2 linked regions of the Prochlorococcus marinus XMU1406 genome follow. The protein of the gene in region 2 binds, or shares a complex with, the protein of the main gene of each other region. Links are inferred from orthologs where the notes say so. Each region holds a gene or a part of one and is shown on either strand. Other genes may lie near its edges. The genes, in order: tsaE and tsaD.

Evidence for each region.
Region 1: the proteins of tsaD (region 2) and tsaE are in contact, whole or in part, in a crystal structure (PDB 6N9A), measured with the Thermotoga maritima proteins. The link is inferred for Prochlorococcus marinus XMU1406 from one-to-one orthologs. Residues at the interface, in WP_004082750.1 of Thermotoga maritima: Cys10, Asp11, Arg49, His50, Leu82, Gly84, Gly135, Gly136, Glu154, Thr155, Leu156, Asp157, Asp158, Ser159, Glu162, Asp165, Lys166, Arg169, Leu170, Tyr175, Lys213, Thr214, Leu217, Tyr218, Gln221, Arg222, Asn324; in WP_004082108.1 of Thermotoga maritima: Leu37, Gly38, Lys46, Lys57, Val59, Lys60, Ser61, Thr63, Phe64, Thr65, Leu66, Met67, Val69, Pro71, Tyr82, Arg83, Leu84, Asp86, Asp88, Phe89, Asp93, Ile128, Asp130, Glu131, Arg134.

Annotation. Positions count from the first base shown.
Region 1 is NZ_JAAORG010000003.1:468,422-477,455, forward strand. Bases 4,309-7,136 are described here. They hold tsaE (tRNA (adenosine(37)-N6)-threonylcarbamoyltransferase complex ATPase subunit type 1 TsaE), read left to right. Parts: upstream 4,309-5,417; coding sequence 5,418-5,855; downstream 5,856-7,136. Other genes in these bases: ahcY (adenosylhomocysteinase), read right to left, coding at 4,309-5,366; HA149_RS09030 (carbohydrate kinase family protein), read right to left, coding at 5,813-6,811; HA149_RS09035 (alpha/beta fold hydrolase), read left to right, coding at 6,901-7,136. In the rest of the region: response regulator transcription factor RpaB, read right to left, coding at 1-283; HA149_RS08995 (hypothetical protein), read right to left, coding at 462-980; rod shape-determining protein MreC, read right to left, coding at 980-1,729; HA149_RS09005 (rod shape-determining protein), read right to left, coding at 1,734-2,786; HA149_RS09010 (single-stranded DNA-binding protein), read left to right, coding at 2,918-3,289; HA149_RS09015 (DedA family protein), read right to left, coding at 3,286-3,945; more of ahcY, read right to left, coding at 3,948-4,308; more of HA149_RS09035, read left to right, coding at 7,137-7,815; HA149_RS09040 (RpoD/SigA family RNA polymerase sigma factor), read right to left, coding at 7,800-8,801; mgtE (magnesium transporter), read right to left, coding at 8,902-9,034. UniProt on the Escherichia coli protein: Required for the formation of a threonylcarbamoyl group on adenosine at position 37 (t(6)A37) in tRNAs that read codons beginning with adenine.
Region 2 is NZ_JAAORG010000001.1:422,081-431,087, reverse strand. The notes cover bases 1,094-3,894. They hold tsaD (tRNA (adenosine(37)-N6)-threonylcarbamoyltransferase complex transferase subunit TsaD), read right to left. Parts: upstream 3,129-3,894; coding sequence 2,058-3,128; downstream 1,094-2,057. Other genes in these bases: psaJ (photosystem I reaction center subunit IX), read left to right, coding at 3,787-3,894; HA149_RS02460 (Photosystem I reaction center subunit III), read left to right, coding at 3,203-3,757; HA149_RS02470 (high light inducible protein), read right to left, coding at 1,876-2,052; HA149_RS02475 (cation:proton antiporter), read right to left, coding at 1,094-1,710. Also shown: gltX (glutamate--tRNA ligase), read left to right, coding at 1-513; more of HA149_RS02475, read right to left, coding at 505-1,093; more of psaJ, read left to right, coding at 3,895-3,921; gmk (guanylate kinase), read right to left, coding at 3,936-4,490; HA149_RS02445 (NFACT RNA binding domain-containing protein), read left to right, coding at 4,564-6,264; HA149_RS02440 (hypothetical protein), read left to right, coding at 6,293-6,553; twin-arginine translocase subunit TatC, read left to right, coding at 6,635-7,393; HA149_RS02430 (DUF3067 family protein), read right to left, coding at 7,362-7,679; petC (cytochrome b6-f complex iron-sulfur subunit), read left to right, coding at 7,803-8,339; petA (cytochrome f), read left to right, coding at 8,365-9,007.

The sequences.
Region 1 (9,034 bases), on a different replicon or contig from region 2:
AATCCAAACCTGCAACTCTCTCTGAAATAGCCTCTAAAGCGGTTAGGAATATTATTGGGACTACTGATTCAGCTCTAATTCTTCTACAAACAGCAAATCCATCCATTTTTGGAAGCATAACATCAAGAACTATCAAATCTGGGGAATCCCTGTGAAAAGACTCTAGAGCTTCTTCGCCGTTAGTGGCTGAATAAACTTGATATCCAGCTAGTTGAAGCCTCGTAACTAATACCTTCAAAACTGCTGGTTCATCATCAACAACTAAAATTCTTGCTTTTGACATAGTTAAAAAAGATTTCTCGATATTTCAAAGCAAAGAACTATTGCATTGAATGTTTATTCTAACAATTAAAAATATAACATTACGAACCCTCAAAGAGATATTCCTAAGGTTTACAAATATTTTAAATAATTTGAAGATAAAAATTTTTTTAAACACTTTTTCTTATTGAAAAAATTTATTACTGCAATTTTCTTCTTGAAAATTTAAACATTCTTAAAAATTGGGAGCAAATAAAAGGGGCAAAAAACCCTGTCAAAAAAACTTCAGCTAAGATATTTTTAACACTAGGAATCAACATTAAAAAATTACTATCTGAAAAATCTCTAAACAAAATTTGTAAAAAATAAAGAGTCCCACATAAGAAACTTCCAATAGAACAAATTAAACCATACCTAAAATGTCCCACCAAATTATCACTATGTAATTTAATTCTCCCAAACCAAAATCCACAAAAAATTAAGCCTGGTATCTGAGTAAAACTATTATCTAAAGTAAGAGAATCTAAAATTAGACCTAAAAACAAACCAAATATTAATCCATTGATTGATCCATTAATCATTGACCAAGGCAATAACCAAAATAACGGCCAATATGGCTGAACACCTAAAAATCCAAGCCAACTAGGGTGCCACAAAAAAATAATTGGGATAAGAATAAAGTTTATTATGGATAATTTTTTTAAAAAAAATTTATTCATTAAATATTTACTTTCAAAATTTGCACCCAATCAATTACATGAGGTTTTGCCAAAAGTGAAATTTTTGCCGTTTTTTTTGCTTTCAATGTCTCATCTACAGATTGGACAATACCAATAGGGATATTTGGAGGTAATAATGTACTAGCAGGAGATGATGATACAACATCTCCGACCTCAATATCAGCATCTTTTGAATAAAGTATTAGGCTAGGATAATCATCTCCTAAACCTACCAATAATCCATTCATTTGAATTCTATCCACCCAAACGCCTAACTTACTTTCTGGAGAAGTTATTAAAGTTACCGACGAAGTGAATAGAGAGGTCTCTTTTACTCTTCCTAATAATCCACCCGGACCAATCACAATATTTCCAATATCTACTCCATCCTTTGAACCTTTGTTCAAAATTATTTGTCTCCACCAACTACCTGTTTTTCTCGAAATAACTGCAGCTGAAATATGATATTCACTAGATGATCCTTGAAGAGATAAGATTTGCCGCAATCTTATATTATCTTTTTTAAGAAGATTTAACTTTATTAAATATTCTTGGTCTATACTCTCAAGAACAATATCTTTTTGATATTGACCAGGCCAAAAAGGCTTTGAAACAAAATAATAAAAATCTTTATAAAAAGATCCTTTTGATATCCTTACAAAAACCAAAAATAAAAAAATTACAAACAATAGCCAATTTCTCTTTTTATGCCACCAACGACTAGTAGAAATTCGTCGGATACCAAACATAACATTAATCTCTTATGGCATTCCTTATAAATTCTGGAGTGTCAACAACTCTTTTCAGTTTTTTAAAATCATCTAAAACCTCTCCACAACCATTTACTACGCAAAGCAGTGGGTTTTCTGCTATGTGAGTAAAAATTCCTGTTTCATCGCTCAATAAATCATTAATGCCTCTCACTAAAGCTCCACCTCCTGCAAGCATAATCCCCCTATCAACTATGTCTGCAGCAAGTTCCGGGGGGGTTCGCTCTAAAGTTCTTTTTACAGCTTCCACTATTTTGCTAAGTGTTTCAGCCATGGCTTCTCTAATTTCTCCTGATGTCAAAGTGACTGACCTAGGTAGACCAGATAAAAGATGTAGACCTCTAACCTCTAAAGTAGTTTTATCAAAATCGTCATCTGGAAATGCAGATCCAATTTTAATTTTGATATCTTCTGCAGTTCTCTCTCCAACAACTAAGTTGTGAACTTTTTTAAGATATAGTGCAATTGATTCATTTATTTCATCACCAGCAATTCGAACCGACTCACTCAATACAGTTCCACCTAAACTTAATACTGCAACTTCAGTAGTACCTCCACCAATATCGACAATCATAGTTCCAATTGGCTCTGTTACTGGCAATGATGCTCCTATTGCTGCTGCAACGGGTTCATCAATTAAATGAACTTCTCTAGCTCCGGCTAATCCAGCTTCTCTTACTGCTCTTCGCTCAACACTAGTAACTCCACTTGGAATACCAATCACTATTCTTGGGGCTACTATCCCCTTGCCTTCGTTACATTTTTGGATAAATGTTTTTATCATTTGTTCTGCAGCATCAAAATCTGCGATAACACCATCCCTTAGTGGTCTTACTGCTCTTATATTGCCAGGGGTCCTTCCAAGCATTAACTTTGCTTCTTGACCAACAGCTAATGGTATACCTTCTTCTAAATCCATAGCTACCACAGAAGGCTCTTGTAAAACAACGCCCTTTCCTGATACGTGTATAAGAGTATTGGCCGTTCCCAAATCTATGCCAATATCTCTAGAAAATTTAAATCTGTTAAAAATCACAATAAGAATTCCTTTTATAAATAATATATCTATTTTTTAGTAAGCTCTCATAATTCTGTCGTTTAGTTATGAATAGCACGCAAAACTTTGAGCAGAACCTGGAAATATGAGTAGTATAAAAAAAAAAAATTATGGAAATTAACACTATTAACCTTGTAGGCAGAGCAGGGCGAGAACCAGATGTCAGATATTTTGAATCTGGCAGTATCGTAGCAAATTTCACTCTTGCAGTTAACAGAAGAAGCAGAGATGAAGAGCCCGACTGGTTTAATTTAGAAATATGGGGTAAGCAAGCACAAATAGCCGCAGATTACGTTAAAAAAGGATCTTTAATTGGAATTACAGGAAGCTTTAAAATTGATAGTTGGAAAGATAAAAATACTGGGGAAGATAGATATAAGCCAGTTGTTAGGGTAGATAGATTAAACTTACTAGGCTCCCGAAAAGAGTCCGATAATAACCAATATTCTAATAGTAGTAATTCAAGTGAAATCCCTTTTTAAGCTCTCTTTTTTTTAAAAAATCTAATAAATATTCTTATAAAAAAATATAAGAAAATTAAAATTAAAATTGGCTTTAAAACATATTTGATTTGATCTAAGTAAGTTTCAATGATTGTATAATTTTCACCAAATAAATAACCTGCATAAGTTAGAAGTGCTACCCATATCAAGCTCCCACATGTAGTCCAAATCAAAAATTTTCTTAATGGCATAAGTTCTATACCAGCGGGAACTGAGATTAAAGTTCTTATACCTGGTACTAATCGACCCCAAAAAACTAAAGAAACCCCGTATTTATCAAACCACCTTTTACTTTTACTTAAATCATTAGAAGATATACCCAGATATTTTCCTTTTTTATTTAGAAAAGTTGAAAGTCTTTTTTCATTTACTAATCTACCTAAATAATACCAAGGCAATGACCCTAAAATAGTTCCAATTAATCCGGAAAAAACTAAAATATAGAAATTTAATTTTTGTTGATAAACGAAAAACCCTCCCAAGGGCATTATTATTTCCGAAGGAATTGGAGGTATTATGTTTTCTAAAAACATAGCCAAACAAATAGTAAGGTATGCAATTGTTGAATTCTTTTCAACAGCCAAACTAATATAGTCGGGTATTGAAGTAAGAAAATTTACAAAAATTAAACTCAAACTTAATATCTATAAAGCTCTGGTTTATAAGGTCCTTCAACAGAAACATTAATATAATCAGCTTGTTCCTTAGTTAATTTTGTTAATTTTGCGCCAATTTTATCAAGATGTAATCTAGCTACCATTTCGTCTAAATGTTTTGGTAAAACATAAACCTCATTTGTATATTTTTCTGACTTATTGAAAAGTTCAATTTGAGCTAATACTTGATTAGTAAAAGAATTACTCATAACAAAACTTGGATGTCCAGTAGCACATCCTAAGTTAACTAATCTACCTTCAGCTAAAAGAATTATTTTATTGCCACTCGGTAAAGTTATGTGATCAACCTGCGGCTTAATATTTTCCCATGGATAATCTTTCAATGAAGCCACATCAATTTCATTATCAAAATGGCCGATATTACATACTATGGCCTCATCTTTCATCTTGACAAGATTTTCGTTTGTTATTACCTGATAGTTCCCAGTTGCAGTAACAAATATATCTATATCTTCCACGACATCGTCTAGTGTAACTACGCTAAAACCTTCCATTGCTGCTTGAAGAGCACAAATTGGATCCACTTCAGCAACTTTTACAATTGCACCAAGTCCTCTTAAAGACTGGGCTGATCCTTTACCTACATCTCCAAAACCCATTACTAAAGCAACCTTCCCAGCAATCATCACATCAGTGGCACGCTTTATGCTGTCAACTAGAGATTCTCGACAGCCATATAAATTATCAAATTTGCTCTTAGTTACTGAATCATTAACGTTGATAGCAGGAAATGGTAAAGCATTTTGCTTTTGAAGTTGATAAAGTCTTGCAACTCCCGTTGTAGTTTCTTCAGTAACACCAATGATATTACTCTTAATTCTAGAATAAAAGTCACTATCATTTTTCAACTTGGACTTAATAGAATTGAATAAAGCAATTTCTTCTTCATTACCGGGATTATCTAAAACAGATAAATCTTTTTCTGCTTTACTACCAAGTATTAATAAGCCAGTTGCATCTCCCCCATCATCAAGAATCATGTTTGGAGAGTCTGAACCCCAATCAAGGATATAGTGGGTATACTGCCAGTATTCAACAAGAGTCTCACCTTTTTTTGCATATACAGAAATTCCTTGATCTGCTATGGCAGCAGCCGCATGATCTTGAGTTGAAAAAATATTACATGAAGCCCATTTTACTTCTGCACCAAGATCAACAAGAGTTTCTATTAATACTGCTGTCTGAATAGTCATATGAAGACTCCCAGCTATTTTCGCACCTTTGAGTGGCTTCTCAGATTGATATTTATCTCTAAGTGCCATTAATCCTGGCATTTCCGTTTCGGCAATCTTAATTTCTTTACGGCCAAAATCTGATAAGGAGATATCAGCAATAACGTAGTTTGGTGTAGAGGTTTTAACTGAATTGGCTATAACCATATCTAATAAATTGTTTTTCTATTAAACTATAGATGATTTTTGTACAATTTTGTGTTTGTTGAGAATTTAAAAGAAACTATAAATTTAGGAAAAAAACTCTCACACAAATTAAATCCCCAATCAATTGTTTTATTACAGGGTCCTATTGGGGCTGGGAAAACTTCATTTGTGCAAGGGATTGCTCAAGGCTTATCAATCTCTGAGGACATTACAAGCCCTACATTTGCTTTATCGCATCACTATAACTCTGGAAAAATCCCACTAATTCACCTTGATTTATACAGGTTAGAAAATGTTTCTTCAGCAAAAGAAGTTTTTTTTTCAGAAGAAGAAGAGGCAATACAAAGACGAGCTATTTTAGTTGTTGAATGGCCAGAATTGGTAGAACCAGTTATTAATAATTTTTGGAAAATAGAAATTAGTTACGCAAAAAATTATGGAAGACACTACGAAATAAGAGATCCCAAAAATTTATTAACCTTCTCATAATATGGCTGTTGCTCGATGGCGCCTTCACCAAGACAAGTTAATAATCCACAAACACCTGCGAACTTAATAAAATCTTCTATCTCTAGTTGCTTTGAAGGATAGCCAAAAGAAATTAATTTTGAAATTAAGCCTGCTAAAAAAGCATCGCCTGCACCAGTTGTATCAACAATTTTTTGTGAAGCAGGAATTTCGGTAATTCCCTGTAATCCATTGATATACCATACAACGGGATTTTTTCCATCAGTTATTACTACATCTGGTCTGTTAGACAATTGTTGAGATATTAACAAGGGATTTTCATCCTCAAAAAACAAAGTTGCTTCTTCCTTAGCAAGTTTTAAAACATTTGCATGATTTAAAAATTTCTTTATTAAATTAACTCTCGCGGCTTTACTAATTTCTGATGAAAAACTTGAATGATCCCAAAAGACCTCTCTCCAATTCAAATCAATGACTATTTTGACTTCAAATTTTTTAGCCTGTTCAAGAAGAAAAAAAATAGTCTCTGCCGATATTGGAGATGATAATAAAATCGTTCCCGTAACCAAATATTTTGTTTCTAGAAAAGATTTCTCCAAATTTAAAATTTCTTTTTCAATTAATTTCTTACTAAGAACTTCGTCTGCAAAGCATGCATGTGAACTTTCCTCAAAGCCTGAAAAAAAACGATCTCCAAATTGATCTCTATCTACATTAACCACGCGAGTAGATGAATCATTATCTAATTGCAAGAAATCTAAATTAACGTCCAATTTATTAAATTGCTTAATAAATTTTTTTCCATAATCATCACTACCCAAACATCCTATGAATGTTGAATCAATTTTTAATTTTCTTAATGCACAAGCAACATTAGCCGGCGCACCACCCAAAAAATCTGTAAATCCCTGATTTGACTTATTTCTTATTCTGTCTATTAAAGCCTCTCCAATACATATGACCTTTTTCTTTTTCATAAAATGAACGCTTTTTCTTAACTAAGAATAATTTATTAAAAACGAATAATTTTTTTTTGAATTAAAGTTTAATTAAAAGAATTTTCATAGTGTCTTTAAATAAATCTGAAATTTGGGAGTGGAAAAATTGGGAAATTTCTTGGTCTTTATCAAGAGAATCTACTTCTGAAAAAAATATTAAAATTTTATTAGTTCATGGGTTTGGGGCATCAAAAAACCATTGGAGATATAATCAAGATTTTCTTGGTAAACTTTCTAACTGCTACGCAATTGACTTATTAGGATTTGGGAAAAGCAGTCAGCCTAGTGCTTTATTAAATTATGAACCTTATAAAGAAAACTCAATTAAATATTCTTTTGACTTATGGGGTAATCAAATATCAACGTTTTGTGCAGAGGTAATAAAATCTCCTGTTTACTTGGTAGGAAATTCAATTGGTGGTGTTATTGCATTGAAAGCTGCTGAAATCCTCAAAGATAGTTGCAAAGGTGTCATTTTGATTGATTGTGCACAAAGAACTATGGATGATAAACGTTTACAAAAAAGTGATATCTTAATGAATCTACTTAGACCCATCCTTAAAACAATAGTCAGACAAAGAGTAATTAGTAATACACTTTTTACAAGAGCTGCTAATCCAAAAGTTATAAAGAAAATACTTGAACAAGCCTACCCTTCAGGAAAGAATATCGATAAAGAATTGATTGAAATACTTTATCAACCCTCACAAAGGGAAAACTCTAAAGAAGCATTTCGTGGTTTTATTAACTTATTTGATGACTATCTTGCTACTGACCTTTTTGATAAAGTTGATGCCCCCATTCAATTAATTTGGGGAGAAAAAGATCCTTGGGAATCTTTAAATGAAGCAAAAGAGTGGAAGAAAGAATTCAAAAATATTAAGAGATTAGATATTATTAATGGGGCTGGTCATTGTCCTCATGATGAAGAACCTGAAAAAACAAATAAATTAATAAATGAATTTATTCAAGAAACAAAATAAGCTTCGACATTATCACTAAGTCTTCTCAAGCCTCTTAATCCATCTCTTTCTAGGTTTCTTACTCGATCTCTGCTTATCCCTAGTACCCTTCCTATCCCTGTAAGAGACATTGGCTCATCGCCATCCATTCCGTATCTCATCCTTAAAACTCTACATTGCAGATCAGGTAATTGATGTAAAAGAGAATGCAAATCACCTCTCATACAATCCATCTCTATTTGTTCGTCTGGCAAATCCTCGCCCCCTGCCAGTAAATCTAACAAAACAGTGTCTTCACCATCACCAACTTTAGTTTCAAGACTGACTGGCTGCCCAGCTTTACACATTAAATCTTTAACGTCATCTTCGGGAAGCTCTACGTATTTCGCAAGCTCGCTTACAGTTGGAGTTCTAGACATTTCTTGACTGAGCTCTCTTTGACCTTTTTTTAACTTATTCAACATTTCAGTTATATGAATTGGCAGCCTTATTGCCCGACTTTTTTCAGCTATTGCTCTTGTAATACCTTGCCTAATCCACCAATATGCATATGTTGAAAACTTGTATCCTCTGGCCGGATCAAATTTTTCAACTCCCCTCACTAGTCCTATAGTTCCCTCCTGAATTAAGTCCAAAAGTTCCATATTTCTTTTTGTATATTTTTTTGCAACACTTACAACCAATCTTAAGTTAGCTGCAACCATCCTTTCTTTAGCTCTCTGTCCAGCTCTCAATCTTTTTTTTATTATTGACGTAGATAAGTCTAATTTATTTGATAAATCATCAATACTAGGCTTATCTCCTGTAAATTCAATAATTTCCAATTCTGCTCTTTCAACTTCCATGTACTCTTGAACTTGTCGACCTAGAGTAATTTCTTGCTCATGCGAGAGTAAAGGAACTCTTCCAATATCCCTTAAGTATGATCGAACAAGATCTACATCATTACTAGCTTTTATAGTTGCGATTGATGCTAATTTATTTTCACTTATTGTTTCAGAAGACATGAAGATTAAATGTTGTTTTGTAAACAATACCATTAAGAAATGTAAAGTTAAACAAAAAAATCCACATTTTTACAAAAATGAGAATAAATACCTAGTCAATTCAGACTAATGAAGAGCTTAATAGCCATTTTGCCGTACTGAGATAAATAAATACACCAGCAATATCAGTGACAGTTGTAATAAAAGGAGAAGACATTAAAGCTGGATCCAATTTCATTCTGTCAAACAACAAA
Region 2 (9,007 bases):
AAATTCAGTTGGGAAAAACTTAATTGGATTAATTCTCAATATATAAAAAATATGGAATCAATAAAATTAACTGAGATCATTAAAAAATACTGGGATGATAATGGTTGGTTGCCGCCGTCTCAAGATTGGGCTTATAAATTAGCAATTTTGCTTAGAGACTCTATGACTCTTTTAAAAGATGCCATTGATCAATCAAAACCATTTTTCTTAATACCTCCAATTCAAAAAGAAGGTCAAGATTTTCTGAAAAATAATGATAGCAAACAATCTCTAAAATTAATCTTAAATTATTTAATTGAGCAAAATACTATAAAACTAGATAAAGATAAAGCAAAAGAAATAATAAATGAAATCTCAAAAATCCATAATGTTAAAAAAGGTATATTAATGAAATCATTAAGAGTAGCCTTTTTTGGATCTCTATGTGGGCCGGATTTAATTCAAAGCTGGGAGCTTTTCTCAGAGAATAAAACTGATATATCTAGAATTGAAAGATGTCTTAAATCAACCTAAATTATTTTTTTTGCCTAATTCAAGCCTATTCGCCAAAGGTTTAGCTGAAAGGCCTTGAATTCCTACTGTCATCAATATAGTAAGAAAAACTAAACCTTGGAGACGGCCAGCCCCTAGGATACCAGCCTGCTCCAATCTGATAGAAAAAAGAGAAGCTACCGCTGCAGTAACAATACCTCTTGGGGCTAACCAGGCTAAAAATATTTTTTCTTTTAAGTTCAATTCTCTTCCAATTGTTGCTATCGATATAGAAATAGGACGAACAATTACCATCAACATAAAAACGCAAACAAACCCTCCCCAGCCAAGCGGACTTAATTCACCCCAAGAAACGTCAGCAGCCAAAAGAGGGAAAAGAACTGTTATTGCTAATTGAGCTAATTCACCTATTAGATTATCCAATCTCTCCTTATCTATAACTTCTCTTTTACCTACAATAAAACCTGCCGCGACAGAGGCCGGCAAACCTGATTCTGGTAAAAAATATTCGCAAATTCCATACACAAGGAAAATAAATCCAAGGGTAACTTGAAGCTCTATACCAAATGAGGCTTCATTTTTTATTTTTTTTAAAATTTCTGATAGTAACCATCCTGCACTTAATCCAATTAAGACTCCTCCCCCTAATCTTTGCATTAATGCTATAAATACATCGTTAATCCCGCGTAGGTCCCCTAAAGTCAGTTCTAAAAGAAGTAATGCCAGCACTGCACCAATTGGTTCGAGCAACAAGCCCTCAGCTTTTAAAACTTCCGAGAGAGGGGAAGCTAATTTTATTTGTTCCACTAATGGAGAGACAACTGTTGGCCCAGTAGCTAGAACGATGGCGCTATATATTCCTGCAACTTGCCATGAGAGTCCTGCAAACCAATGAGCAATAAAAATTCCAGCTGATAATGAAATAAAAAGTCTTACTAATGAAATTTTCAAAACAGTATTTCTTATATTCCCCTCAGGCAGTTTTAAATTTAGTCCCCCTTCAAATAGAACCAAACAGACTAAAAGCCCCACAATAGTTTCAAGCCCTTGCCCGAGATCTAAAGGCTCAACTAGTCCTAAACCTGATCTTCCAATGAATAATCCAGAAAGCAATAAAATAACAACACTTGGGAATCCTGTAAAAGAAGAAAATAATCGAGCACAAGCACCTGCAAATACAGTTATTCCCCAAAGTAATCCGAGCCTTTCAGGCGTCATATAAAATTATAAATAATAAAAATATTAATTATTTTGATTAAATCAATAATCTTATCTCAAGTCCATTAAATACAATAACTTTTTAATTTAATTAATATGCTGAATAAAACTGAATCCAATCAAATCTCTCAAAACTACTTTTAATTAAAAGAAATTTGATTTCTATTAAGAAAATTGACTTATTAAAGCAAGAATAATAAAAATTACTCCTATACCAACAGTCGCCATCCTTCCATTCCATATCTCAGCTTGAGGGGTAAAACCTCTTTTCCATAAATTTAGTTCATTTTTGTCCACGAAGTTTTTTGTTTCTTTAATCTCGATTTTAGGTTGTTTGTTCATTGAAGTTAAAAAGGAGGATTTTCTTCGTAAAGGGTATTTGTTTGTTCAATTGATAGTCTTCCTGCGACACCTAATTTAAGTGAACTTAAATGATCCTTAAATTTGATTCTGAACAAAGCCGCTGCTCCAATCATCGCCGCATTATCGGTACAAAGATTAAGGGGGGCTAAATGAACTTTAATAGATTTTTTACTAGCTTCACTAATCATCATCTTTCTTAATGTATTATTAGCGGCAACTCCTCCAACAACAACAATATTATCCAAGCAATGATCTTTTGCACATCTTATAGTTCTCTCTACCAAAACCTCTGCGACTACTCTCTCAAAACTGGCAGCAATGTCAGGAACTGGAACGGCCTTCCCATCTAAATTTATTTTCTCAACTAATCTTAATACAGCAGTTTTAAGACCACTAAAAGAGAAATCGTATTTAAGAAATCCACCTTTTTTATCAGAAATCCTACATTTTGGTAAATTGAATTTCATTGGGTCCCCATTTTTAGCAATCTTTTCAATTGCCGGACCTCCTGGATAACTAAGGCCTAATAGTCTGCCAACCTTATCAAAGGCTTCTCCAGCAGCATCATCAAAACTTTTCCCAAGTCTTTGCATTCCCATTCTATCGTCAACCTTGATCAATTCAGTATGCCCGCCGCTAACAAGTAATGTAAGAAAAGATTTCTTTGGATAGTTTTCTGAAAATAGAATTGAAGACAAATGTCCCTCCAAATGATGAATTCCCAAAAATGGTTTTGAATGTAACATGCAAAGTGATCTTGCAGTTATAGAGCCAACTCGTAAACAACCAACTAATCCAGGAGCTACAGTTGATGCAATATAATCGACTTCCTCAATTTTGATTTTTGATTCTTCTAAAGCCTTATCTAAAACAAAAGGTAATAACTCTAAATGCTTTCTAGCTGCTAGTTCAGGCACAACTCCTCCCCATTTTGAATGATCTTCAATTTGAGAGGCAATTATATTTGAATGTATTCTGAAAGTATCCCCAGTATTAGAAACTATTGAGACAGATGTCTCATCACAACTTGTTTCAATAGCTAAAACTTTGTGCATATTTGATTCAACTTGTTCTATTTTAATATTAATTTCTTACTTATCACACTATAAGGAATTAAAGATTGCAACCTATGAAATTCTTTTTTTCAATCATAACCTCAGTTTTTCTGTTCCTCGGAATTACTCCAATTGCTCTAGCTGCCAATGGGCCTGCCTTAAACGAAGATAGAGCTAGCACAGAATATACAGCTTCAGCCCTCACAAAATGCTCTGAAAATCCTAAATTCATTGAGAGAGCAAATTCTGCAACTACTCAAAAAGACATCGCAAGATTTGAGAGATACGGAAAAGCATCATGCGGAGATGATGGTCTTCCACATTTAATAATTGGACCTCCTCTTGAGCCATGGGGAGCCCTTTTAAATAGAGGTCATGAAGGAGATTTACTTATTCCCGGAGTATTGTTTATTTATATTGCTGGAATTATAGGTTGGTCAGGGAGAGAGTATCTGATTGAATCAAAAAAGACTAAGAATCCAGCAGATCTTGAGATCATTATTGACCTAGACTTAGCCAGAAAATGTCTTGTAAAAGGAGCCCAATGGCCTCTTCTAGCTAATAAACAAGGTAGAAATGGAGATTTAAGAGAAAAAGATAACAATATTACACTCAATGGTCCTCGCTAAACATCTTTAAAAAAACTTTCATAAAACAAATGTTCAAAATTCTAAACACAAAATTTGTCAGATCTGCCCCAGTGGTAGCAGCAATTTGGCTAAGCCTTACGGCTGGAATAATTATTGAATTTAATAGGTTTTTCCCAGATTTATTATTTCATCCAATGAGCTGATAAAGAGAAAATAATCAAGTTTTTATGAACTTGATTATTTTTTTTGCTGTTTCATCAACATTGTGATTTATTAATGCAAAATCAAATTGATTTGATACTGCAATCTCATAATTAGCCCTTGAGAGTCTTTTTTCAATTGCCTCTTCTTTTTCTGTACCTCTACTTCTTATTCTTCTTTCTAACTCTTCTTTATCTGGAGGAAGTAAAAATATTGACAGTGAATTAGGAAACTTATTTTTTATTTGCCTTGCACCCTCTACTTCAATTTCAAGTAGTACGGTAAATCCTTTTTTTATTTTCTCATTAACAGAAGACAAAGGCGTTCCATAGTAGTTTCCAGCGAATTGAGCCCATTCAAGGAACATTTTTTGTTCAATCATTTCTTTAAACTTATCTTGATTTAAAAAGTAGTAATTTTCTCCGTCCTTCTCTCCCTCTCTAGGTTCTCTAGTGGTTGCAGATATTGATAGCCAAAAATTTTTTTCTTTCCCTAATATTTCTTTAACAATTGTTCCTTTACCCACCCCGCTTGGTCCAGTAAGGATAATAAGTTTTTTTTGATTTTTCATATTAAATTTTTTACAGTAAAATAGACGTCTTGTGAATTAAATAGGAATAATGCAAAAAGGTGTTCCACAGATAATGGATATTACATCTATTAGGTCTGTCTTGCATTATTTAGCAAAGAACATCTTACCTACAAAGTTCGAAACTGCCCAACAACCTGAGCCTAATACAATTCAATTATGTTTCAGAGGAATTGATTCTCAAACATGGTTAGAAGTTTCATGGAATGGAGACTCTCCTAGAATACTAAAGATAAACAAGCCAGTAAAGATTGGAAGAGAAAGCACACTTTCTAAACAAATAAGATACGGATTAAAATATATGGCTTTAATTTCGATTGATCAAGATGATTTCGAGAGAGTTATAAAATTTAGTTTTGCAAAAAAACCTGGAGAAGAAATTGATAAGTATTTAATTTTTGAATTAATGGGAAAACATAGCAATATTTTTTATTTGGATAATAAACATAAGATAATTGCAGTTGGCAAACAAATTAAATCAAGTCAATCTAGTTTTAGAACAATTTCAACAGGATCAATTTATTCTGGCCCTCCAGTCAATCTCAAAAAACAACCTAGAGAAGATGAGTCTTTTCGATCATGGAAAGACTCAATTTCAATAGTTCCTGAGTCTTTGAAATACTGCTTAATAAATACCTATCAAGGAGTTAGCCCTATCCTCACAAAACAATTAGAGGTTTTTAGCAAAACTAGCAATTCGGAAATAATGGAAAAAAATATCGATTTCATTAACAATTCAGACTTAAAGGAGATATTTAAAAATTGGAAGATTTGGATAAATAGTTTTAAAAACAATAACTTTAACTTTTCCATGTTTAATAAAGATTTTTATTGCGTTTGGTTTGTTGATCAAGAAATTAATTGCAAAAATAAAATAGATTTATGCACCAGTTTAGAGAATTATTATGATTATCATCTAAAACAAAAAAAAATTGAATTATTGGAAAAGAAAATTGAAGGGATAATTTTTAAACAGACCAATACTGAGAAAAAGAATTTAAATATTCAATATGATCTTCTTTCAAAATCAGAAAACTACGAGGTATACAAAGAAAAAGCTGACAATATATTCACTTCAAATGAAATTAAAAAACGAGATGTTATTAAAGGACAAAAACTATATAAAAAGTCAAAAAAACTTAAGAGATCAAGAGAATTGATAAAAGAAAGATTAAGCATTTACAAAACAAATATAAAAAGATTAGATGAATTTACTACACTTCTAGAAAATCTAAATTCTTTAAATCATGAAAAACTTTTAACTAGAATCAAACTACTCGAAGAAATTATGGAAGAAATTTGTAACGAATTTAATATCAATATCAAGAGGCAAAGAGAAGATAACAAAAGTACATCTGAGATACAATCTTCACCAATTCAAGTTGACACTCCAACAGGATTGAAGCTTCAGATAGGGAGAAACATGAGGCAAAATGACTTAATTAGCTTTAAGTTCTCAAAAAAAGGCGATTTATGGTTTCATGCACAGGAATCACCAGGCAGTCATGTAGTTTTGAAGTCTTCATCTCAGGTAGCATCTGAACAAGATCTTCAAATAGCTGCAGATTTAGCTGCTTTATTTAGTAAGGCAAAAAGAAACATTAAAGTTCCAATTAATTTAGTAAAGATTAAAGATTTGCAGAAAATCAAAAAAGGAGGGCCGGGTTGCGTTTCCTTTAAAGATGGAGAAATTATTTGGGGAAATCCTACAAGAGGAGAAGATTACATTAAAAAAAATCTTAAAAGAGTAATTTAGTTTATAATAAAAAAAATTTTAAATTTAAATGTTTGATTTTCTTTTGGGCACTCATGAATTTTTAGGAAATCATAGTTTTCCAGAATTTATTGTTGGATATCTATTTGGTGCTGCATTAATAATAGGAGCTCCTACTGTTTTCTTACTACTTGCATTCGTAAGCGCATTAATGAAAACAAATGGGAAAATGGGTGGATATAGAGAATATGAAACATATGGTGAATCATCCCTAAATGATGCCCCTCCTTTCTTATTACCAGATCCAACTAATCCTAAATTAGGCAAATAATTAAATTTATCGAAAAATAAATTTGAATTTGATGGTAGTAATTTTAAACCCCTTTTTTTACAAAATCTTTATCAAATAATAATGAGTGGTATAGGTCAAAGTGAAAATAAACTGTCAGATTCTATGACTTTTAGCGATCATTTAGACGAGCTTCGTCAAAGGATACTAAACTCAATTTACTCAATACTTATTTCAATATTTTTTAGTTTTCTCATCATCAAGCCATTAATATCTTTTTTGGAAATCCCAGCAGGCGATATTCATTTACTCCAACTTGCTCCAGGAGAGTTTTTATTCGTTGCTATTAAAGTTGCAGGTTACAGCGGATTGATAGTTTCAATGCCTTATATTTTTTATCAAATAATACTATTCATTTCTCCTGGCTTAACAAAACAAGAAAAAAGCCTTATCTTGCCAGCGGTTTTTGGTTCAGGTCTTCTGTTTTTTTTAGGATTAATTTTTTCATGGTGGTTATTAGTCCCTGCAGCAATAAATTTCTTTATTACTTTCGGTGCTGATATTGTTGAACCAACTTGGTCTATAGAAAGATATTTTGATTTTGTTCTCTTATTAATGTCTAGCACTGCAATAGCTTTTCAATTACCAGTATTACAATTTATTCTTGGTTCTCTTGGAATAATTACAACAGAAAAAATGATTTCGAATTGGAAGATAGTTGTAATCTCCTCCGCAATCTTATCTGCAGTGATTACCCCTTCAACAGACCCATTGACAATGTCGTTGCTATCTATATCGATTGTGTTTTTATTTTTTGTGGGTACTGGATTAACTTACTTATCAGAAAATCTTAAGTCAAAAACTCTTTCATCTTCTCATTAAGATTTAATTGCAAGCTGACAGCTCTGCCTAACCTTGGCTTAGAATTGACTTTCTTTAGCCATTCCCTTACTTCTTCTGAATATCCACTTCTATTTAAAATCTCGATTTTATCAGCTATCGATTTTTTATATTCATCTTCACTTAAAGGAAATGATTCCTGACCAAGAAATCCCCACATCATTTGAAAATAAACAAATTTTCCTCTTCTAAAGAGTCTAAAATCATATTTCTTTCCCCAACGATGAATCAAATAATGGATAACTTCATCTACTAGTAATGGGTTCATTTAAATCGATTAATTAAGACTTCCTAAACTTTTACTTTAAATTATTAAAAGTCCTATCTATTTGCAACAGAAATTGAACAATTTGATTCATAATAACTAATAAATAACAGAACCAAGTAGCGAATGACTCAATTAAGTTCCAATGATGTCCCTTCAATGGGTCGAAGGCAATTTATGAATCTTCTTACATTTGGTACTGCAACTGGTGTAGCTTTAGGAGCCCTTTACCCCGTCGCAAATTATTTCATGCCTTTAAGAGCAGGTGGTGGTGGTGGTGGAACTTCTGCTAAAGATGAATTAGGGAATCCAATAACTAAGACAGGTTGGTTAGCTACCCATCAAGCAGGAGATAGAAGCCTAGTGCAGGGTCTCAAGGGAGATCCAACTTATTTAATAGTTAATGAGGGTGGTGAAATAGGAGAATTTGGTTTAAATGCAATTTGTACTCATTTAGGTTGCGTTGTCCCATGGGATAGTGGTGCTAATAAATTTATATGTCCTTGTCATGGCAGTCAGTACGATACAAATGGGAAGGTAGTCAGAGGGCCAGCTCCTTTATCTTTAGCCCTAGCTCATGTTGATATTGAAGATGATGCTGTACTCGTTAAGCAATGGTCAGAAACTGACTTTAGAACTAATGAAAATCCATGGTGGGCATAAAAAAATGAAAGGTCTTAAAAATCAAATCATGAAAAAAACAAGTCTATTTATCTGTACGCTGCTTTTCATTTCGAGCATTGTATTTTATCCAAGTATCACTTTTGCTTATCCATTTTGGGCTCAGCAAAACTACGAATCCCCAAGAGAAGCCACAGGAAAGATAGTCTGTGCAAATTGTCATCTAGCTCAGATGCCTACAATTGCAGAGGTTCCTCAATCTGTTGGAGCAGACAGTGTCTTCAAAGCTGTAGTCAAAATACCCTACAAAAATGACTTAAAAGAGATCGGTGCTGATGGTTCTGAAGTTCCATTACAAGTTGGTGCTGTTGTAATGCTGCCTGATGGTTTTAAACTTGCCCCACAAGAAAGATGGACCGAAGAAATTAAAGAGGAGACAGAAGGGGTTTATTTCACTAATTACAGTGAAGAGAAAGATAATATCATTATTGTCGGACCTTTACCTGGCGATACCAACAAAGAAATCGTTTTCCCTGTGCTTTCCCCTGATCCATCCACTAATAAAGAATATCACTATGGAAAATACTCGTTACATATCGGGGGCAACAGAGGAAGAGGACAGGTATACCCAACTGGAGACAAAAGCAATAATGTAGTTTTCACTTCTTCCACCTCGGGAACTATAAATTCAATAGAAACAATTGAAGATG